Regions from separate parts of the Streptomyces sp. BF23-19 genome, predicted to be linked through region 1. Evidence: riboswitches for the same ligand, from Rfam matches in the RefSeq annotation. Region 1 holds a riboswitch; the other holds the start of a gene.
What was found. Region 1 has a riboswitch for glycine ahead of gcvP (aminomethyl-transferring glycine dehydrogenase). Riboswitches for the same ligand answer to the same signal wherever they lie in the genome.

Region 1 (11,524 bases):
GACGAGGTCGGCGTCGACCTGGAACAGGTTGACCCCGCCCTCGCGGGCGGCGGCGACGACCTCGGCGGCACGGCCCGGGACGCGGGCGGTGATGGTGTCGAAGTACGAGCCGTGCACGATCTCGACCCCGCCGGCCGTCAGACCGGCGGCGAGCAGCGCGGCGTAGCGGTGGGTGCGGTTCGCGATCGTCCGCAGGCCGTCCGGGCCGTGGTAGACGGCGTACATGCCGGCCATGACGGCGAGCAGCACCTGAGCGGTACAGATGTTGCTGGTGGCCTTCTCACGGCGGATGTGCTGCTCGCGGGTCTGGAGCGCGAGGCGGTAGGCCTTGTTGCCGTCCGCGTCCACGGAGACGCCGACGAGGCGGCCGGGCAGCGAGCGGGCGTGCTTGTCCTGGACGGCCATGTAGCCGGCGTGCGGTCCGCCGAAGCCCATCGGGACGCCGAAGCGCTGGGTGGTGCCGACGGCGATGTCCGCGCCGAGCGAACCCGGGGAGGTCAGCAGGGTCAGCGCGAGCAGGTCCGCGGCGACGGCGACGACGGCGCCGAGCTCGTGGGCCTGGTCGATGACCGGCTTGATGTCCCGGACGGCACCGGAGGCACCCGGGTACTGGACCAGGACACCGTAGATGCCGCGCTCGGCGACCTCGGCCGGGATACCGGCGGACAGGTCGGCGACGACGACCTCGATGCCGATCGGCTCGGCGCGGGTCTCGATGACGGCGATGGTCTGCGGCAGCGCGTCGGCGTCCACCAGGAAGACGTTGCCCTTGGACTTGCCCACGCGGCGGGCCAGGGTCATGGCCTCGGCGGCCGCGGTGCCCTCGTCGAGCAGCGAGGCGCCCGAGGTCGGCAGCCCGGTCAGCTCGGCGACGACCGTCTGGAAGTTCAGGAGCGCCTCGAGGCGGCCCTGGGAGATCTCCGGCTGGTAGGGCGTGTACGCCGTGTACCAGGCCGGGTTCTCCATGACGTTGCGGAGGATCACCGGCGGCGTGAAGGTCCCGTAGTAGCCGAGACCGATCATCGGGGAGAGGACCTGGTTACGGTCGGCCAGCGAACGCAGCTCGGCCAGCACCTCGGCCTCGGTACGCGCCTCGGGCAGGTCGAGCGCCTCGGCGGTCTTGATCACATCCGGGACCGCGGCAGCGGTCAGTTCGTCCAGGGAGCCATAGCCCACCTGGGCGAGCATCTTCGCCTGCGCCTCGGCATCCGGGCCGATGTGGCGCTGTTCGAAGGGGATGCCTCGCTCCAGCTGGGAGAGCGGAATGCGGTTGGCGGTCATGTACGGAGGCCTCCTGGTCGTATGACCTGCGAGGGGCACCACGGCGCGGGCACCCGGACGGCCTCCCCCTCTGTCATCTGCACCTGAGAGTTTCACCGGAGTCACGGGGGTCTCCCGAGGATCCGGCTTTCACCGTCGGTGAGGAGGGGGACCGGCACTGCGCCCGGTACCCGCCCTGCTTTCCAGAGTGGCCTCGTCCGTGCGGTACGTATGCCTGAGAGATTCCGGGGAGGATTTGCTCCTTCGGCGCCTCCGTCTTGTTCACTCGGAGGACTCTCCCGCACAGGGTCGACAGCCGTTCACCAGCGTACCAGCGAGGATCTGGACCCTCCCCGAGTGGCCTCCGCTGCGAATATGCACTTCTGTAGTCATTACGGAGCAGTTGCGACCTTTTGGAGGGACCGTGCAGACCGACATCGATCCGCGCAGCCTGATCGGCCGCAAGGCGTTCGACCGCAACGGCACCAAGATCGGCACGATCGACGAGGTCTACCTCGACGATGCCACGGGCGTCCCGGAATGGGCCGCGGTCCGGACGGGGCTCTTCAGCCGGGACGCGTTCGTTCCTCTGGAGCCGAGCGAGCTGGTGGGCGACACCCTGCGGGTGCCCTTCGAACGCGCCCTGATCAGGGACGCCCCGGACTTCGGTGTCGGGCGCCACCTCTCCCCGGAACAGGAGTTGCAGCTCTACCACCACTACGGACTGGACACGACCCTGCCGACGGACTTCAACCGCGACTTCGGCCGCCTGGCGGGTGACGAGAGCTGAGCGGAGCCGGGCCCTCCCACAAGGCTGTCCCTCAAGGCTTTCCCTCGGGTCCGTCCCTCAGGGCTTTCCCTCGGGTCCGTCCCCCACCAGCGGCAGCGGATCGGACGGCTCCAGCTCGGGGTCGTCCACCCGGAAGGTTCGCACCCGGCCGGGCTCCGATCCGGGCTGCTCGAATCGCACGGTCACCCGCCCGACCCCGCTGCCCTGCACCCATCCGGGCCCGTACACGGCATGCCGTACGTCGCTCCCGGCCGTCCAGCGCCTTTCGGGGGCCTGCTCCGGCTCCCCGGGCGGCTCCGCGGCCCCGTGGGGACCCTCGGCCTCCACCTCGGCCGCACCGGCCGCCACAGCTCCCTCTCCGGCCCCGTCCGTCCTGCCCGTCCTGCCCGTCCTGTCGGCCACATCGGCCCCGCCCGTCCCGTCCGCCCCGTCCGGCTCAGCGGCGAGCGACTGCGCGAACAGGTCCTCCTGCGTGTAGTCCGCCAGGCCGCTCACCCCGACCCCCAGCAGTCGCACCCCGCCCGTGGTGTCCACACCCTCCAAAAGCCGCGCCGCCGCCTCCCGCACCACCGCCGGGTCGTCCGTGGGCCCCCGCAGGGTCTCGGACCGGGTCAGCGTGGAGAAGTCGTACCGGCGCACCTTGAGCACGATGGTGCGTCCTGAGTGCCCCGAATCCCGCAGCCGCCGCACGCACCGGTCGGCGAGCCGCTGCACCTCGCCGCGGATCCTGACCCGGTCGTGCAAATCCACGTCGAAGGTGTCCTCGACCGACACCGACTTCGCGTCCCGCTCCGCGACCACCGGCCGGTCGTCCAGTCCGAGCGCCATCCGGTACAGCCCGGCACCGGCCGAGCGGCCGACCATCCGGACCAGCTCGTCCTCCCCGGCCTCCGCCAGCTCCCCCACCGTGGTGATCCCGGCCCGGCGCAGGTGCTCGCCCGTGGCCGGCCCCACCCCGGGCAGGGTCCGTACCGACATCGGCGCGAGCAGCTCTCGCTCCGTCCCCGGCTCGATCAGCAGCAGCCCGGCCGGCTTGGCCTCCTCGGAGGCCACCTTGGCCAGCATCTTGGACCCGGCCAGGCCCACCGACCCGCTGAGCCCTGTGGCGGCCCGGATGTCCGCCCGCAGCCGCTCCCCCGTCTCCCGCGCGCCGCGCGAGTCGAAGGCCACCCCGCCCGCCTCCAGGTCCACGAAGGCCTCGTCCAGGCTCAGCGGCTCCACCAGGGGCGACAGCTCGCGCAACAGGGCCATCACCACGTCGCTGACCTGCCGGTAGAGACTGAAGCGGGGGATCAGGTACGCGCCGTTCGGGCAGAGCCGCCGCGCCTGCCCCATCGGCATCGCGGAGTGCACCCCGAAGCGCCTGGCCTCGTACGAGGCCGTGGCGACGACCCCACGTGGCCCGAGGCCGCCGACGATGACCGCTTTGCCCCGCAGGCTCGGCTTCGACGCCTGCTCCACGGAGGCGTAGAAGGCATCCATGTCCAGATGCAGGATGGTCGGCGCGGCTCTCACAGCCCGATGCTGCCCTACGCCACTGACAACGCCTCGGCTCGGGTCACACGGCCCGGTTGCGGCGGGCGGCCAGCTCGTCCGTCGGGTTGTGCCGGACCAGGGTCTCGCCGGTGTCCACCCGCTCCCCGTGCAGCTGTGCCAGCGCGCTCTCGACGTCGCTCCACACCACGCCCACGGCGATGCCGAAGATGCCCTGCCCGCCCTGGAGCAGGCTCACGACCTGGTCCGGCGAGGTGCACTCGTACACGGTGGCGCCGTCGCTCATCAGCGTCATCCGTTCGAGGTCCGAGAACTCGCGGTCCTGCAGGTGCTGGACCGCCGTGCGGATGTTCTGCAGCGCCACCCCGGTGTCCAGGAAGCGCTTGACGATCTTGAGGACCACGACGTCGCGGAAGCTGTAGAGCCGCTGCGTCCCCGTCCCGTAGACGGCCCGCACGCTGGGCTCCACCAGCCCGGTCCGGGCCCAGTAGTCGAGCTGTCGGTAGGTGATGCCGGCCGCGGCGCACGCCGTCGGCCCGCGGTAGCCGATCTGCTCGGGCTCCGGGTCACCGCTCACCGGTCCGACCGGCGTCGACTCCGGCTGACGGCGCGCGGAACCGACCGCACCGCCGTGCAGCGGGTACGGCCCAGCCTCACTCCGTGCGGGGGTGCCCCCGGTCGTACCGTCGCCCGTGATCCTCACGCCGACCCTCCGTCCTTGACCTGCCCACCTTGAAGGTAGGCAGTCACCAGGGGTGCGTCAACGATCGCCACACTCGGCACGCCGAGTGATAATCACCCTGAGAGTGGTTTCCCGTATCCCTTTGCGGGGAAAGGCTAATCGAATGGGCTGAAGATCCCCGAGGACGACGCGGCCGACATCTCACTGCGGGCCGGTACCGAAGTCCTCCGGCGAGATCTGGTCGAGGAACTCGCGGAACTTCTCCACCTCGTCCTCCTGCTCGTCCGGAATGGCGATTCCGGCGTCGTCCAGCACGCCGTCACTGCCGTAGATCGGCGTCCCCGTCCGCAGGGCGAGGGCTATGGCGTCGGAAGGGCGCGCACTCACCTCGACCCCGCTGGCGAAGACGAGCTCCGCGTAGAAGACGCCCTCCCGCAGATCCGTGATCCGGACCTCGGTGAGCTCCTCGCCGATCGCCTCCAGCACGTCCTTGAACAGGTCGTGCGTCAGCGGTCGGGCAGGGGCCATCCCCTGCTGCGCGAAGGCAATGGCGGTCGCCTCCCCTGGACCGATCCAGATGGGGAGGTACCGGTCGCCTCCCACTTCACGCAGGAGCACGATCGGTTGGTTGGAGGGCATTTCCACCCGGACACCCACAACGTCGAGCTCGTTCACACAGCAACCCTAGGACCTGCTCGGCAGGTTTGGGTAGTCGGGCCCCCCACCTCAGGGCAGCCGAACCCCGAGAGCGGTCTGTACGAGGGCCTCGTGGAGCCGTACGGAGAGCCCCGCGAGCTCCTTCAAGGTGGCCTCCGCGTGAGCCCTGGTCTGCGGGTTGCGATGCCGGCGCAGCGGTGCGACGACCTGCTCCACCAGCCCCGCCTCGCGGTCCGCGGCGGCCTTCATCGCTCGCAGGTGCCGCGGTTCCAGCCCGAAGCGGCCGAGGTCGGCCACCAGCCTGGCCACGGTGACCGCTTCGGCGTCGAATCCACCGTCCGCGCCCTCGGCGAGCAGCCCGTACGACTCCCACTCGACCAGCTGCACCTCGTCCACCCCGGCGGCCGCGAGGAGCTCAGCCCGGCCCACCCGGGCCACGGTGGGGCGCTCCCGCCCCACTTCGCCGTAGACGGCCGCCGGTCCGGACGGGTCGGCGGAGTCCCCGTGCGCGGTGGGCGCCGGGATGCGGATCTGTTCCCCACGGGCGAGCGCGTCGAGCTGCTCACGGATGACCTTCAGCGGCAGGTAGTGGTCGCGCTGCAGACGCAGGATGCGCGCGAGCCGCTCCACGTCCTCGGTGCTGAACTTGCGGTATCCCGAAGGTGTGCGTCGGGGCTCGACGAGTCCCTCCGCCTCCAGGAAACGGATCTTCGAGATGGTGACTTCGGGAAACTCGTCACGCAGCGTGGTGAGCACCGTGCCGATGCTCACCAGCCGCCCGGCCGGGCCGGCGGTGCCGGCGGTGCCACTTCGCGGGGCACCGCCGGTCGGGGTACGCAGCATGGAACCTTCCCTAAAAGGGTCAGATGCCCCGCAGGCTCGCGTAGAAGACCAGCCGGTACTTGCCGATCTGCACCTCGTCGCCGTTCTGCAGAGCGACGGAGTCGATCGGTTCACGGTTCACGTACGTGCCGTTGAGGCTGCCGACATCGGCGACGGTGAAGCCGCCCTCCTGGCTCCGGCGGAATTCGACATGGCGCCGGGAGACGGTGACGTCGTCCAGGAAGATGTCGCTCTGCGGGTGGCGGCCGGCCGTGGTCAGCTCACCGTCCAGCAGGAAACGACTCCCGGAGTTGGGGCCGCGCCGCACGATGAGCAGAGCGGAACCGGGGGGCAGCGCTTCCACCGCGGCCTGGGCCTCGGGGGACAGCGAGGAGGACGACACGTGCGGTTGTCCCGACACCTCGGCCTCGTAGGCCTCGAGGCCCGAGATCGAGATCGTGGACGTGGTCTCCGAGGCACGCTCCGGCGTCAGACCCGCCCGCAGCGGCGCACCGCAGTTCGAGCAGAACCGACTGGCCGCATCGCTGCGGTGTCCGCACCTGCTGCAAATCTGCTCGGCCGACATGGACGGCTCCTCGCGCCGCGGGTACCCCGCGGATGCATTGGTGGCATACGGGTCGGGGGTAAACCCTCCACCCGCACTTGAGGTTGATGGTTCACCGAAACCTATGCGTCCGGTACCAGCAGGGTCAACAGACGACGCGCCGGGGGCACCCGGAACATCACCCGCGCCGGCGACTTCGTCGCGGAAGAGCGGCCGGTCGCCCTGCCCTTCCACGTCCCCCTGCCCGGCGCGGTGCCGTGCCGCGCCGCCTTCCTCGCGGTTCTTCTTGCCGAACAACTTCTCAAACAACTTCACGGGCGATTCCCCTTGACCGAAATAGACCCGCCCGTGGGGCAGGACGAACTCCGAATGCAGACACCTGCCGACCCGGACATTCTCACAACGTCCGTAACCACCAGACAGTTTCCACCACGCACCGCGACTTCGGTGCGCCGACCCCCCGCAGGCGTCCGCCCGCGTGGGCCGCTCCACTCTTCACTCCGCATCATGACGATGACGACCGAGCGTAGTCAGGCTGCTTCGCAGCCCGCAAGGCATCCACAACGATCTTCGCCGACCGTGTGACGGCGACGGTGGCCTGCTCCTTCTCCAGCGTCTGGACGACACCGCCGGGGATGTTCAGCGCGGGCTCCAGATCCTGGGGCTTGCCGATCACCTTGAACTCATAGGGTTGTGTGATCTTCTTACCGTCGATGGCGACCCCGCCGTCCTCGTCCGAGAAGTACGAGCTTGCCACGATGCGCACCCCGTTGATCTGGATCGCCTCCGCCCCGGCCGCCCGCAGCTCCTGCAGCGTGTCCAACAGCTGGTCGGACTGCACCTGACCCGTGGGATCCGTGATCTTCAGCGTGATGCCCGGCCCCTGGGCTGCCACGGTACCGGCCAGGATGCCGAGTTGGCGTTCCTTCTCGACGGTCTGTCTGCGAGCCTCCTCGGCCTGGTCGGAGCTGCTCTCCAGCTCCTTGCGCTGGTCCTCCAGTCGCTGCTTCTCGTCCTCCAGGCGCTTGGTCCGCCCGTCGAGCTCGTCGAGGATCCGCACGAGGTCCTCCTGGCGGGCCCCGCGCAGCGCGCTGGAGTCGCTGTTGGACCGGACCTGGATCGCCAGACCGAGGCCCAGGACGAACAGGAGCAGCGCGACGATCAGTTGGGCCCGGCTCACCCGCGGGGGCCACAGCCCGGCCGCGAGCCGCTGCCGACCGGTCTCCTCGGGCTGCGCCGGCGCCTCCGCGGAAGCCTCCGAGGGCTCCGGTGCCTGCGGGGGCTGCGGGGGCTGCCCGGGCTCCGAAGACCGCGGCGGCTGCGGGGTCTGCGGCGGCTGCGCGGACTGCGGCGGCTCAGGAGACTTCTGGGGCTCCGGGGACTTCGGGGGCTCCGGCGGCCGGCCCGTGCCCTCCGGCTCCTCCGGGTTGTCGTTCGTACTCATCGGCCTCACGCCCGGAACACGTGCCGGCGGATGGCCGCGGCGTTGGAGAAGATGCGGATGCCGAGGACCACGACCACACCCGTGGACAGCTGCGAACCGACCCCGAGCTTGTCACCGAGGAAGACGATCAGCGCGGCCACGACCACGTTCGACAGGAACGACACCACGAAGACCTTGTCCACGAAGATGCCGTCCAGCATCGCGCGGAGGCCGCCGAACACCGCGTCCAGCGCCGCCACGACGGCGATCGGCAGATATGGCTCCACCACGGCCGGCACTTCGGGCCGGACCAGAAGTCCGGCCACCACTCCGGCCAAGAGGCCCAGTACCGCGATCACGATGCACCCTTCTGCTGCTCTGCCGGTGTAGCTGTACGTACGGTCAGGCTCGACGCGGCCGGCAGCCGCAGGTCGTCCGCCGGGGACAGGGCGGAACGGATCCCGTAGCTCTCCTGCAGCACGTGCAGGTACTGTCCGTCCGCCGAGTCCTGGAAGGCCGTGCCGAGCCGCTTCTTGTCCCCCACCGCCAGTACTTCGTACGGCGGCACCAGCGGCCTGTTGTCGACCAGTATCGCGTCACCCGCGGCCCTGATCGCCGACAGTTCGGTCAGCCGCTGGCCGTTGATGGAGATGGCCTCCGCCCCGGACTGCCACAGCCCGTTGACGATCTTCTGCATGTCCCGGTCACGGAGCCGGCCGGTGTCCGAGAAGCCCGAGCTCTCGCGCGGTTTGCCACCGCCGCCCGACGAGGCGCCCTTCGCGTCGTCCACCACCAGCTTGATCCCCGGCCCGCGGACCTCCGTGGCACCCGCCAGCAGGGCCACGAGCTCGCCCTGGCCCCCGCCGGGCTGCTTCAGCGCCGCGCGCTGGCGGGCCGCGACATCGGTCCTGAGGCGGTCGATGTCACGCTCCAGGCCGTGCGTGCGGTCGTCCGCCCGCTCCACCCGGTCGATCAGTTCCTGACGCTCCTTGGCCAGCACCGGCGCCGCTATCCGTGCCTCGGCCGCACCGAGCGTGACGACCATGGCGGTGACGACGAGCCCGGCGGCGAGCCCCAGTTTCGCCTTGAGGGTGCGTGGCAGGCCCGCCGTGCCCTCCGCCTCGCGCCGGGCCGCGGCCTCCGCGTAGCCCTCGTCGAGACTGTGGTCCATCACGTGCGTCAGCAGCGACATGGAGGCGTCCGGGCGCGCAGGGGCCGGCGACGCCGGAGTCCGGTTGTGGGGCGGCTGCGACATGCCGCACATCGTCGCATGTCGGCAGCGCAGTCACCCAATGCGTCCATCCGGTGGGCCGGGCCGGCACTCCCGTACCCGGCCCCCGGACGTCCGCCCTACGTCATCGCACGCCCGGCACCTCAGTGCCCGGCGCCCTCCACCACGCCCGCCCACTCGTCGAGGAGGGCCTGTGCGGTGCCGTCGTCGGGGCCCTCGGCCCACAGGTGGGTGACCGCTTCCGCCGGGTCCGGCAGGACCAGCGCCCACCGTCCGTCGGCCTCGACCACCCGCACCCCGTCGGTGGTGTCCACCTGACGGTCTCCGGCCACCTCCACGACCCGCCGCATGACGAGCCCCTTCACCGCCCAGGGTGTCGCCACGTCCCGCCTGAGCACGTGGGCCCGCGGAATCCGTGCGTCGATCTGGCTCAGCGTGAGCTGCGTACGCGCCACCAGCCCGAGCAGCTGGACGAACGCGGCCGAGCCGTCGAAGACACTGCTGAACTCGGGAACGATGAAGCCGCCCTGGCCGTCGCCACCGAAGATGGTGTTCTCCGCCCGGCCCACCCGGGTCAGGTCGTCGGGCGAGGTCGTCGTCCACTCGACCTGCGTACCGTGGTAGGCCGCCACCTGCTCGGCCACTCGCGTCGTGGTCACCGGCAGCGCGACCTTGCCGCTGCGCTTCTCCGCGGCCACCAGGTCGAGCATCACCAGCAGCGCCCGGTCGTCCTCGATGATCCGCCCGCGCTCGTCCACCAGCGAGATCCGCTCGCCCACCGGGTCGAACCGCACCCCGAAGGCGGCCCTCGCCGAGGCCACGATCTCCCCCAGCCGCACCAGCCCGGCCCGCCGGGAATCCCTGGTCTCGGTCGGCCGGGACTCGTCGAGCCCCGGATTGATCGTCAGCGCGTCCACACCGAGCCGACCCAGCAAGCTGGGCAGAACCAGTCCGGCGCTTCCGTTCGAGGCGTCCACGACCACCTTGAGCCCGGCATCGGCGATGCCGGTGGTGTCCACCCGCCGCAGCAGCGAGCCGGTGTAGGCGTCGAAGACACTGCCCGGGAACTGCAGGTCTCCGATCTCTCCGGGGAACGCCCGCCGGTACTCCTGGCGCGCGTACACCCGGTCCAGCTTGCGCTGCCCCTGGAGCGAGAGGTCCGCTCCCCGCTCGTCCAGGAACATGATGTCCACGGAGTCCGGCACACCCGGCGAGGTCCGTAGGACGATCCCGCCGGCGCTGCCGCGCGCGGTCTGCTGCCGCGCCACCGGCAGCGGTACGTTCTCCAGGTCCCGTACGTTGATGGCGCTGGCCTGGAGCGCCGAGATCACGGCCCGCTTGAGCGCTCGGGCTCCTCGGGAGTGGTCACGGGCCGTGGTGACGGTCGCCCCCTTCTTCAGGGTCGTGGCGTAGGCGCCGGCGAGCCGGACCACCACCTCGGGGGTGATCTCCACGTTCAGGATTCCGGAGACCCCACGCGCCCCGAACAGATGCGCCTGGCCGCGGGACTCCCAGATCACCGACTCGTTGACGAAGGCGCCGGCCTCGATCGTCTTGAAGGGGTAGACCCGCACGTTCCCCTGAACGATCGATTCCTCACCGATGAGGCACTCGTCACCGATGACGGCGCCGTCCTCGATCCGCGCAGCCCGCATGATGTCGGTGTTCTTGCCGATGACGCAGCCGCGGAGATTGCTGTGGGGCCCGATGTACACGTTGTCGTGGACGACGGCCCGGTGCAGGAAGGCTCCGCCCTTGACGACGACGTTCGACCCGATGACGGTGTGCTCGCGGATCTCGGCGCCGGCCTCGACCTTGGCGTAGTCCCCGATGTACAGCGGCCCGCGCAGCACGGCGTCGGGACTCACCTCGGCCCCTTCGGCGATCCAGACCCCGGGGGAGATCTCGAAGCCGTCCATCTCGATCTGAACCTTGCCCTCGAGCACGTCGGCCTGCGCCTTGAGGTAGCTCTCGTGCGTACCGACGTCCTCCCAGTAGCCCTCGGCGACATAGCCGTAGATGGGCCGGCCTTCCTTCATCAGCTGGGGGAAGACATCGCCGGACCAGTCGACGGAGACATCCGGGTCCACGTAGTCGAAGACCTCGGGCTCCATGACGTAGATGCCCGTGTTGACGGTGTCCGAGAAGACCTGTCCCCAGGTCGGCTTCTCCAGGAACCGCTCGACCTTGCCCTGCTCGTCCACGATCGTGATGCCGAATTCCAGTGGGTTCGGCACCCGGGTCAGGCACACCGTGACGAGGGCGCCCTTCTCCTTGTGGAAGCGGATCAGATCGGTGAGGTCGAAGTCGGTGAGCGCATCGCCGGAAATGACGACGAAGGCATCGTCCTTCAGGGCCTCCTCGGCATTCTTCACGCTGCCGGCAGTGCCGAGTGGCTTCTCCTCGTGGGCATAGGTGAGCTCCATTCCGAGCTCTTCGCCATCCCCGAAATAGTTCTTGACGAGTGACGCCAGGAACTGCACGGTGACCACGGTCTCGCTGAGCCCATGCCGCTTGAGCAGCCTGAGCACATGCTCCATGATCGGCCGGTTGGCCACCGGCAGGAGCGGCTTGGGCATGCTCGAAGTCATGGGGCGAAG
Region 2 (11,524 bases), on a different contig from region 1:
AGACCGCGGAGTTGATCTTCTTGGCCAGCTCCTGCGTCGACAGGATCACACCGCCGCGCGGACCACCGAGGGTCTTGTGCGTGGTGGTGGTGACGACGTGGGCGTGCGGCACCGGGTTCGGGTGCAGACCCGCGGCGACCAGGCCGGCGAAGTGCGCCATGTCGACCATCAGGTACGCGCCGACCTCGTCCGCGATGCGGCGGAAGGCGGCGAAGTCCAGCTGGCGCGGGTAGGCGGACCAGCCGGCGACGATCAGCTGCGGCTTGGACTCCTTGGCGAGGCGCTCGACCTCGGCCATGTCGACCTCACCGGTCTCGTCGACGTGGTACGGGACCACGTTGTAGAGCTTGCCGGAGAAGTTGATCTTCATGCCGTGGGTCAGGTGACCGCCGTGGGCCAGGTTCAGGCCCATGATCGTGTCGCCCGGCTTCAGCAGCGCGAACATCGCGGCGGCGTTGGCCTGCGCACCGGAGTGCGGCTGGACGTTCGCGGCCTCGGCGCCGAACAGCGCCTTGATGCGGTCGATCGCGATCTGCTCGACGACGTCGACGTGCTCGCAGCCACCGTAGTAACGGCGGCCCGGGTAGCCCTCGGCGTACTTGTTGGTCAGGACCGAGCCCTGGGCCTCCATGACGGCGACCGGAGCGAAGTTCTCCGACGCGATCATTTCCAGGGTCGACTGCTGGCGCACGAGCTCGGCGTCGACGGCGGCGGCGACGTCCGGGTCGAGCTCGTGCAGAGGGGTGTTGAGAACAGACATCAGGATCCCCTGGGGTGTCAGTTGTCGGAGTGGGTGAGCGCGGCGTACTCCTCGGCGGAGAGCAGGTCGTCCGGCTCCGCCGAGACGCGCACCTTGAACAGCCAGCCACCCTCGAACGGTGCGGTGTTCACGAGCGCCGGGTCCTCCACGACGTCCTGGTTGGCCTCGACGACCTCACCGGTCACGGGGGAGTACAGGTCGCTGACCGACTTGGTCGACTCAAGCTCGCCACAGGTCTCGCCCGCGGTCACCGTGTCGCCGACCTCGGGGAGCTGGGCGTAGACGACGTCACCGAGCGCGTTGGCCGCGAACTCCGTGATGCCGACCGTCGCGACGCCGTCCTCGGCGGTCGACAGCCACTCGTGCTCCTTGCTGTAACGCAGCTGCTGGGGGTTGCTCATGACCTGATTCTCCTGGATGCGGGGGAGTGGATACGAACTGCGGTCTTGGGTACTGAGACGGCGCCGTACGGTTTCCCGGACGGCGGACGTGGTGCGTGGGGCTACTTCTGCCGCTTGTAGAACGGCAGCGCCACGACCTCGTACGGCTCATGCGTACCGCGAATGTCGACGCCGACGCCGGACGTGCCGGGCGCGGCGTGCGCCGCGTCCACGTACGCCATCGCGAGCGGCTTGCCCAGCGTCGGGGACGGGGCGCCGGAAGTGACCTCGCCGATGACCTGACCGTCGGCGACGACCGGGAACCCGGCGCGCGGGACGCGGCGGCCCTCGGCGATCAGACCGACCAACTTGCGCGGGGGGTTGGTGGCGGCGCGCTCGGCGGCGGCCTCCAGCGCGGCGCGGCCGACGAAGTCCCCCTCCTTCTCGAACTTCACGACCCGACCCAGGCCCGCGTCGAACGGGGTGAGGGAGGTGGTCAGCTCGTGCCCGTACAGCGGCATGCCCGCTTCCAGGCGCAGGGTGTCGCGGCAGGACAGGCCGGCCGGGACCAGGCCGACGCCCTCGCCCGCCTTGGTCAGCGCCTGCCACAGCTCCACGGCGTGCTCGGGGGCGACGAACAGCTCGAAGCCGTCCTCGCCCGTGTAGCCCGTACGCGCGATCAGCGCGGGCACGCCCGCGACGGTGCCCGGCAGGCCGGCGTAGTACTTCAGGCCGTCCAGGTCGGCGTCGGTCAGGGAGGCCAGGATGCCGGGGGACTCGGGGCCCTGCACCGCGATCAGCGCGTACGCGTCACGGTCGTCGCGGACCTCGGTGTCGAAGCCGGCGGCGCGCTCGGTCAGGGCGTCCAGGACGACCTGGGCGTTGGAGGCGTTGGCGACGACCATGTACTCGGTCTCGCCGAGGCGGTAGACGATCAGGTCGTCGACGATCCCGCCGTCCTCCTGACAGATGTGCGTGTAGCGGGCGCGGCCGACGCCGACGGTGGAGATGTTGCCGACCAGCGCGTAGTCCAGGGCCTTCACGGCCTCCGGGCCGGTCAGCGTGATCTCGCCCATGTGGGAGAGGTCGAAGAGACCGGCCTTGGTCCGTACGGCGTTGTGCTCGTCGCGCTCGCTGGCGTACCGCAGCGGCATGTCCCAGCCCGCGAAATCGGTCATGGTCGCACCGAGCGAGCGGTGCAGCGCATCGAGGGCGGTCAGGCGGGGGGCAGTGCTCATGGGTGTGGCTCCCGGGTCCCAGGGCATCGACATGACATGACGAGGACGTTCCTCCCCATCTGTCATCGGAACCTGAGAGGTTCGCCGAGAGTTCCGCCGATCGATCGATCGCCGGTTCTTCTCATCGACTTGCACCTTGGGTGGAGCTGCGCAGCAGCTCGCTTTTCAGATCTGCCTCATCCACGCGGTACGGGGCCTGAGAGATTCAAGGGAGGTTCTTGCTCCTTCGGCGCCCGCGCACGGCCTTGCGGCGTGCCGGGACTCTCCCGCGCGGATTCAAGCGGCCGGTATGCAGTTGGTCCAGATGGCGCACATCATTGCACGCCATGCCCGAGATCGGGCGGCGGGGTCCGAAAGTTCGTACGGCCCTCCGAAGGGCCCGACCGGAACCGGGGCCGCCGGATTACCGTCTCTTTACACTCAGTGGGCAAGGGTCCTGGTGACCCGAATCGGGGGAGGCGAACACTGTGCGGAGATTCGGAGTGGTGACGACGACGGGAACCGTGGAGGCGGTGCCGACGCAGCGCGGCGCGCGCGGGCGCGGGAGGGTGGCCCAGACCGGCCTCGGCCTCGTACGTGACCTGCGCGGACCGGCCGCGCCCGCCGCGCACCGGCTCGGCTTCGCGGCCGGTGACATCGTCGTGGTGTCCGGTCTGCCCGGCGGCGGCAAGAGCACGCTGATCAAGCGGGCGCCCGCCGAGGGCGGGGCGGTGGACTCCCAGGACACCCGTGAGCGCTGGGAGCGCCGCATGCCCGCGGCGCTGCCGTACGCGGTGTACCGCCCGCTGGTGCGCGCCGCGCACTACTGGGGGCTGTGGCGGATCCTGCGCTCCGGGGCCTCCGTGGTCGTCCACGACTGCGGCACGCAGACCTGGGTACGCGGCCTGCTGGCGGCCGCCGCGCGCCGCCGGGGCCGGGCGCTGCACCTGCTCCTGCTGGACAGCAGCCCCGAGGAGGCCCTCTCCGGGCAGGTCGCGCGCGGCCGCCGGGTCTCCGCCTACGCCTTCGCCCGCCACCGCGGCGCGGTGACCCGGCTGCTCCGCGAGGCCGAGACGGGCCGCCCGCCCGCCGGGTGCGCCTCGGTGACCCTCCTGGACCGCCGCTCGGCCGCGACCGTGACCCGCATAGCCTTCAACGCCTGACCCGCCGGGTGCGGCGGTCCGGGCGGGCTCCGCCCGGACCGAAGCAAGCCCCGCCGGCGTTCGAGGCGCGGGGTTCGGGGGAGCCCCGGTCTTTTCGGCGCGGGCCGAACCCCGGCGACGCCGCGGCACACGAGGCCGGTAGCCTGCGGGGCGACACGCGCGGGATTCGGACAGAGGCAGGGGCACATGCAGGGCAGCGGCTGGCCGGGGAATGAGCTGGAGCAGGTGCTCGGGGCGGCGCTCGGGCAGCCGGACGCCGGGGGGCGGATCCTGGAGGTCCTCGGGCGCAGCCAGGTGTGGGTCCCCCTGCCGGGCGGGGGCGGCCCGACGACGGGCGCCCTCGACCTGCCCACCATGGACATCGGCGGGGCGGCGTACGTCCCCGTCTACAGCTCCGAGGCCCAGTTCCTCGCCTGCGTCGGCCCCGGCATGGACTTCGCGGTGGCTCCCGCCGTCGAGTTCGCCCGCGGCCTGCCCCCGCAGCTCGGTATCGCCCTCAACCCCGAGGGCGCCGTCGGCGTACCGCTGCCGCCGCCCGCCGTCGCGGAGCTCTGCCGCACCGGCCGGACCCCGCTCGACGGCCCGGCCACCGGCGGCCGGGTCCGGCTCTACGAGCCCGACTGGCAGGACGACCCGGTGGATTTCCTGGCCGCCGCCACCGAGGAGTTCCGGGCCACCGGGGTGGTCGCCGCCGCGCACCGCTGCCTCGCCAGCATCGAGGGCGGGGCGCCCCAGCTGTTCGTCGGTGTCCGCCTGGTGGGATGGGAATCCGAGACGCAGAGCGCGCCGATGGAGGCCCTCGAGCGGGCCCTGACCCGTGTCCCGCCGCCGTGGCCGGTGCAGTTGATCCTGCTGGACGCCGCCCAGGACCCGGTCACGGACTGGATTCGTGAGCGCGTACGCCCCTTCTACCTGCCGTAGGGCCGCTTAAGCTGGTTACATCTCCTGGCCGCACGCGCGACTGCCGGTTCGGAGGACACGCGTGGAGCGACGGGCGGACGAAGAGGGGTTCCGGGTGAGTGCGTCAGGCACGGCCGCGGCCGGGCAGGTCGAGCACATGATGCGCCAGGTGACTCCCGGGCGCTACGAGAGTTACGAGGCACTTCTGCACGCCCTCGCCGAGGGCAGGCTCTGGATGCTGCTCTGGCAGGGGCAGCCGGGTTCCCCGGACGCCCAGTACGGCGGTATGGAGGTCGAGAGCCTCGGTTACGCGCCCTGCGTCACCTCCCCCCAGGAGTTGGCCGCCAGCGGCTGGAACCGGGGCTACGAGGTGGTCACCGGGCGGGACATCGCCCGTGCGCTGTATCCCGACCGCTGGGGCCTGTGGCTCAACCCGCACGCCCAGGGCGGCGGCCTCGGCGTGCCCTGGGCCGACCTGCGCCGGATCGCCACCGGCCTGGACCGGATGCCGGCCGGCCCGCTGCGTCTGTCCGAGCCCGCGATCGAGCTCCCGCAGTTCTACGGGCTGCTGACCCAGCACGCGCACCGCACCCCGGCCGTGCGGTCGCTGCGCCGCGCGTGGGTGCAGCCCGCGCTCGGCTCCCCGTACCTCGCGGTCGGGCTGGATCTGTACGACGCCTCCGCGCCCGCGCTGGAATCCGTACGGGAGATGATGCGGCAGTCGGTCGGGGTGGTCCCCGAGGGGGTCCCGGTGTGCACGGTCGCACTCGGGGACGAGCACGACCCCGTCGCGATGTGGCTGCGCGCGCAGAGTCGCCCCTTCTACGACCGCGAGGGTCAGGCACCCACCTACTGACCCGTTCCGCGATTTCCGCATATCGAGACATCCGTCTTGAAGGCCGCACCGGTCCCCATCGGTGCGGCCTTCGGCTTATTCGGTGAATCCACCCAAGATCCATGCCCAAAAGGGCAGTTGGGCCAGATGTCCGTTCCGTGCCGAACGGGCGGTGTTTCACCGCTCAACAGATCCCGGGGTTCGGATAACGGAAGGTGTAGGCGTAGATCACGGTTGCGCATCACATCCCCGGGGGGTCTGGCGGGCGCTTGAGAGGGCGTTGAAGACTCCACCCCACCGAAGGCAGGTCCATCTCACAAACACCAGCTCTTCACGTGCACTTCCGGCACATTTCGTGCCGATCGCACCACCAGCGACGCCGATTGAACCAAGCCGCCACAGCGGCGGGCATGGGCCGACCGATGTCGGCCGAGAGGGGTCCCACCACGATGACGGCACCACTGCAGGACATGAGCGCGGCCGAGCCCGCGGCCGTGACCACCTCCGAGGTTCCGCGAAAGGCGATCGAGGGGCGCTCGCTCGGCCGTATCGCGTGGATCAGACTCAAGCGGGACAAGGTGGCGCTGGCCGGCGGCATGGTCGTGCTGCTGCTCGTGGTGCTGGCCATGCTCTCGCAGCCGATCCAGTGGATCTTCGGGCTGGACCCGGACGCCCTCCACCAGGACCTCATCGACCCGTCCCTGGCCACCCCCGTCGGCTCCTTCGGCGGCATCAGCTGGGACCACCCGCTCGGCGTGGAGCCGAAGTTCGGCCGCGACATCGCCACCCGCATCCTGGAAGGCTCCTGGGTCTCCCTGCTGGTCGCCTTCGGATCGACCGTGGTCTCGGTGTTCATCGGCTCCGTGCTCGGCATCATCGCCGGGTACTACGGAGGCTGGGCCGACACGGTGATCAGCCGCATGATGGACACCTTCCTCGCCTTCCCGCTGCTGCTCTTCGCGATCTCCATCTCGGCCGCCCTCCAGGGCGGGGCCTTCGGCCTCGACGGGCTGCCGCTGCACATCAGCGTGCTGATCTTCGTGATCGGCTTCTTCAGCTGGCCCTACATCGGACGCATCGTGCGCGGACAGACCCTGTCGCTGCGCGAGCGGGAGTTCGTCGACGCGGCCCGCAGCCTCGGAGCCCGCGGCCCCTTCATCGTCTTCCGGGAGCTCCTGCCGAACCTGGTGGCCCCGATCCTCGTCTACTCCACGCTGCTGATCCCGACCAACATCCTCTTCGAGGCCTCCCTGAGCTTCCTCGGCGTGGGTATCCAGCCGCCGCAGGCCTCATGGGGCGGAATGCTCAGCTCCGCCGTGGCCTACTACAAGGTCGACCCGATGTTCATGGTCGTCCCGGGCATGGCGATCTTCGTCACCGTGCTCGCCTTCAACCTCCTCGGCGACGGTCTGCGCGACGCCCTGGACCCCAAGAGCTCGCGCTGACCCTCCCGTTCCTCGGGCACCCGGCCGAGGCTCCGCCAGTACCCACCATCACTCCGAATCAGGGGGCATCACTCCGCCATGAGAAGCAGGTCGAGAACAGCCGCGGTGCTTGCCGCCGCCATCACCGTCGCCCTCACCGCCTCCGCCTGCAATGGTGGTGACAAGACCGGCGGTGACGACAAGTCGGCCGGCGCCAACGCCGCCGTCAAGGCCGTGGTCAACGCTTCGGACAAGAAGGGCGGGACGGTCGTCTACGAGGCGTCCGACACCCCCGACTCCTTCGACCCCGGCAACACGTACTACGGCTTCGTCTTCAACTTCAGCCGCCTGTACGCCCGTCCGCTGACCACCTTCGCGCCCGCCCCGGGCGCCGAGGGCAACAAGGTGGTCCCGGACCTCGCCGAGGGCCTCGGTACGCCGAGCGACGGCGGCGCGACCTGGACGTACAAGCTGCGCAAGGGCGTCAAGTACAGCGACGGCTCCCTGGTCACCTCCAAGGACGTCAAGTACGCGGTCGAGCGCAGCAACTTCGCGCGTGACGTGCACTCCAACGGCCCGAACTACCTCGCGCAGTACCTCAAGAACAACGAGACCCCGTACGAGGGCCCGTACAAGGACAAGTCCGAAACGGGACTGCAGTCCATCGAGACCCCCGACGACCAGACGATCGTCTTCAAGCTGAAGCAGCCCTTCGCCGAGTTCGACTACCTGCTCGCGAACCCGCAGTCGGCCCCCGTGCCGAAGGCCAAGGACAACGGCGCGGACTATGTGAAGAACATCGTCTCCTCGGGCTCGTACATGTTCGAGAGCTACGAGCACGACAAGCAGGCCGTCCTGGTCCGCAACCCCAACTGGGACGCCTCCACGGACCCGCTGCGCAAGCAGCTCCCGGAGAAGATCGTCGTCAAGCTGAAGGTCAACCAGGAGACGATCGACTCCAACCTGAAGGCCGGCAACACCCACATCGACATCGTCGGTAACGGTGTGGCCCAGCAGACCCAGACCGAGCTGCTGACCTCGAAGGACCCCAACACCGACAACGCCGAGGGTGGTCGCCTGGTCTACATGGCGATGAACACCAAGGTGGCACCCTTCGACAACGTGGAGTGCCGCAAGGCGGTCCAGTACGCGATCGACAAGGTGTCGGTGCAGACCGCCTTCGGCGGCCCGATCCGCGGCGCCATCGCCAGCACCGTCCTGCCGACCGACATCCCGGGTCACGTGGACTTCAACACGTACAAGACCCCCGATGACAAGGGCGACGAGGCCAAGGCCAAGGCCGCGCTGACCGCCTGCGGCCAGCCGAACGGCTTCGAGACCACCATCACCGCGCGCAACGACCGCGCCGGCGAGGTCGACATGGCCACGGCCATCCAGGCGTCCCTGAAGAAGATCGGGATCACGGTCAAGATCCAGCAGTTCCCGGCCGGCAAGTACTTCAGCGACTACGCGGGCGTCCCGAAGTTCACCGAGGACAACAAGATCGGCCTCATGATGATGCAGTGGGGCGCCGACTGGCCGAGCGGCTTCGGCTTCCTCCAGCAGGTCGTCCACGGTGACGCGATCAGCAAGACGGGCAACACCAACCTGTCGCAGCTGAACGACCCCGAGATCAACAAGATGCTGAACGACAACATCGCCAACACCGACTCCGCCGCCCGCGAGAAGGTCTACGGCGAGATCGACAAGAAGGTCATGGACCAGGCGGTCATCGTCCCCCTGACCTACTTCAAGGTCCTGCACTACCGCTCGCCCAAGCTCACCAACGTGGTCTCCAACCCGGCGTGGAGCGGTCAGTACGACTACCTCAACATCGGCCTGAAGTAACCCCGGACGTCAAGTCCTCAGGCAGTTCGACCCTCTCAGCCAGATCTGCCAGAACCGTGGAAGGCAGGTGAAGGCAGCAGTGCGCGCGCCGGTCCGTCCCGCGCCCCCGACCGGGGTGCGGGGCGGACCGGCGGACGCCGAAGCCGACCCCCGTGTTTGTGTACATCGTCCGGCGGCTGTTCGCCGCGGTGTTCCTGCTGCTCGTTGTCAGCGCGATCACCTTCGCGATCTTCTTCCTGCTGCCCCGGCTGGCCGGCGGCACGGCCGACTCGCTGGCCACCCAGTACGTGGGCAAGAACCCCTCGCCCGAGTCCATCGCCGCGGTCAAGAAGAACCTCGGTTTCGACCAGCCCCTGTACGCGCAGTACTGGGACTTCCTGCGGGGCATCTTCGCGGGCCGTGAGTTCAACTACGGCCCCGACCCCTCGCAGTGCAGTGCCCCCTGCCTCGGCTACTCCTTCAAGGACCACGTCGAGGTCTGGCCCGACATCGTCGCCCGGCTGCCCATCACCGCCTCCCTCACCCTGGGAGCGGCCGTCATCTGGCTGATCACCGGTGTGACCACGGGTGTGGTCTCGGCCCTGCGCCCGGGCTCGCTCTTCGACCGGCTCGCGATGGGCGTGGCCCTCGCCGGCGTCTCGCTGCCGATGTTCTTCACCGGCACGCTCTCGCTGGCCGTCTTCGTCTTCAACTGGCCCGTGTTCACCAATGTGTACGTGGACTTCTCCGAGGATCCGGCCGCCTGGTTCCAGGGGCTGGTCCTGCCCTGGTGCACGCTCGCCTTCCTCTACTCCGCGCTCTACGCCCGGCTCACCCGGGCCGGAATGCTGGAGACCATGAGCGAGGACTACATCCGCACCGCGCGCGCCAAGGGCCTGCGCGAACGGGTCGTCGTCACCCGCCACGGGCTGCGCTCCGCGCTGACCCCCATCGTGACCATCTTCGGCATGGACTTCGGGCTGCTCCTCGGCGGCGCCATCGTCACCGAGACGGTCTTCTCGTACCACGGCATCGGTGAGTACGCGTACCACGCCATCGCGGTGAACGACCTGCCGAAGATCCTCGGGGTGACCCTCTTCGCCGGAGCCTTCATCGTGCTGTGCAACCTGGTGGTGGACCTCGTCTACGCCATCATCGACCCGAGGGTGAGGCTGTCGTGACCGATCCGACTCCGAAGGGGAACGAGGCCGGCGAAGCCGGCGCCGACCGCGGCGCGCACACCGCCACCGCCACGGCCGTCGTGGCGGGACCGGGCGACGGCCCGCCCTCCGAGGCCTTCCTCGACGTACGCGACCTCAAGGTCCACTTCCCCACCGACGACGGCGTCGTCAAGTCGGTCGACGGGCTCTCCTTCCAGCTGGAGAAGGGCCGCACCCTCGGCATCGTGGGCGAGTCCGGCTCCGGCAAGTCCGTCACCTCGTTGGCCGTCATGGGCCTGCACCGGGCGAGCAACGCCAGCCGCTCCACCGTCGAGATGTCGGGCGAGATCTGGCTCGGCGGCAAGGAACTGCTGTCGGCCGACCCCGAGGAGGTGCGCCGGCTGCGGGGCCGCGACATGGCGATGATCTTCCAGGACCCGCTGAGCGCGCTGCACCCGTACTACACGATCGGCGCCCAGATCGTCGAGGCGTACCGCGTCCACAACGACGTCGACAAGAAGACGGCGCGCAAGCGGGCCGTCGAGATGCTCGACCGCGTGGGCATCCCCGAACCGGGCAAGCGCGTCGACGACTACCCGCACCAGTTCTCCGGCGGCATGCGTCAGCGCGCGATGATCGCGATGTCGCTGGTCAACAACCCCGACCTGCTGATCGCGGACGAGCCGACCACGGCCCTGGACGTCACCGTGCAGGCACAGATCCTGGACCTGATCCGCGATCTGCAGAAGGAGTTCGGCTCCGCCGTCATCATGATCACGCACGACCTCGGCGTCGTCGCGGAGATGGCCGACGAGATCCTCGTCATGTACGGCGGCCGGTGCGTCGAGCGGGGCACCGCCGAGAAGGTCTTCTACGAGCCCCGCCACCCCTACACCTGGGGCCTGTTGGGCTCGATGCCGCGCATCGACCGCGAACAGAGCGAGCGCCTCATCCCGGTCAAGGGCTCCCCGCCCAGCCTCATCAACATCCCCGACGGCTGTGCCTTCAACCCGCGCTGCCCGTACGCCGACGTGCCCAAGGGCAACGTGACGCGCACGGTCCGGCCCGAGCTGATCGAGGACGACAGTCGCCACTGGTCCGCCTGCCACATGTCGCAGGACGAGCGGACCCGGATCTGGACCGAAGAGATTGCGCCGAAGCTGTGACCGAGACGCCTGACATGAAGAAGCCGGACACGGTGGTCATCCCCGCGCAGGCCAAGGAGTCTCCCGAGGTCCTGCTCAAGGTCACCGGCCTGGCCAAGCACTTCCCGATCACCAAGGGACTGATCCGCCGCCAGGTGGGCGCGGTCAAGGCCGTCGACGGCCTCGACTTCGACGTCCGGCGCGGGGAGACCCTCGGCATCGTCGGCGAGTCCGGCTGCGGGAAGTCGACCATGGGCCGGCTGATCACGCGGCTGCTGGAGCCGACGGGCGGCTCCATCGAGTTCGAGGGCAAGGACATCACGCACCTCGGCGTGTCGGGCATGCGCCCGCTGCGCCGGGACGTGCAGATGATCTTCCAGGACCCGTACGGCTCGCTGAACCCCCGCCACACGGTGGGCACCATCGTCAGCGCGCCGTTCAAGCTCCAGAAGGTCACTCCGGAGGGCGGGCTCAAGGCGGAGGTCCAGCGGCTGCTGTCGCTCGTGGGCCTCAACCCCGAGCACTACAACCGCTACCCGCACGAGTTCTCCGGCGGTCAGCGCCAGCGCATCGGCATCGCGCGGGCCTTGGCGCTGAAGCCGAAGCTCGTCGTCGCGGACGAGCCCGTCTCGGCGCTGGACGTGTCGATCCAGGCCCAGGTGGTGAACCTGCTGGACGACCTCCAGGACGAGCTCGGCCTCACCTACGTGATC

Region 2: another riboswitch for glycine. It lies ahead of gcvT (glycine cleavage system aminomethyltransferase GcvT); the one in region 1 lies ahead of gcvP (aminomethyl-transferring glycine dehydrogenase).

The regions. Positions count from the first base shown of each region.
Region 1 is NZ_JBGBPT010000018.1:851-12,374, reverse strand. Features, by position in the region: gene gcvP (aminomethyl-transferring glycine dehydrogenase) at 1-1,281, opposite strand, end outside; glycine riboswitch at 1,474-1,572, opposite strand; gene AB8A24_RS12975 (PRC-barrel domain-containing protein) at 1,685-2,050, shown strand; gene AB8A24_RS12970 (DNA polymerase IV) at 2,108-3,565, opposite strand; gene AB8A24_RS12965 (MerR family transcriptional regulator) at 3,609-4,247, opposite strand; gene AB8A24_RS12960 (bifunctional nuclease family protein) at 4,428-4,901, opposite strand; gene AB8A24_RS12955 (MerR family transcriptional regulator) at 4,953-5,726, opposite strand; gene AB8A24_RS12950 (FHA domain-containing protein) at 5,746-6,693, opposite strand; gene AB8A24_RS12945 (DUF881 domain-containing protein) at 6,776-7,714, opposite strand; gene AB8A24_RS12940 (small basic family protein) at 7,720-8,052, opposite strand; gene AB8A24_RS12935 (DUF881 domain-containing protein) at 8,049-8,957, opposite strand; gene AB8A24_RS12930 (mannose-1-phosphate guanyltransferase) at 9,068-11,524, opposite strand, start outside.
Region 2 is NZ_JBGBPT010000012.1:26,322-37,845, forward strand. Features, by position in the region: gene glyA (serine hydroxymethyltransferase) at 1-760, opposite strand, end outside; gene gcvH (glycine cleavage system protein GcvH) at 778-1,161, opposite strand; gene gcvT (glycine cleavage system aminomethyltransferase GcvT) at 1,263-2,378, opposite strand; glycine riboswitch at 2,554-2,657, opposite strand; gene AB8A24_RS09660 (AAA family ATPase) at 2,864-3,520, shown strand; gene AB8A24_RS09665 (enhanced serine sensitivity protein SseB) at 3,707-4,441, shown strand; gene AB8A24_RS09670 (enhanced serine sensitivity protein SseB C-terminal domain-containing protein) at 4,536-5,276, shown strand; gene AB8A24_RS09675 (ABC transporter permease) at 5,705-6,700, shown strand; gene AB8A24_RS09680 (ABC transporter substrate-binding protein) at 6,779-8,527, shown strand; gene AB8A24_RS09685 (ABC transporter permease) at 8,680-9,687, shown strand; gene AB8A24_RS09690 (ABC transporter ATP-binding protein) at 9,768-10,832, shown strand; gene AB8A24_RS09695 (ABC transporter ATP-binding protein) at 10,847-11,524, shown strand, end outside.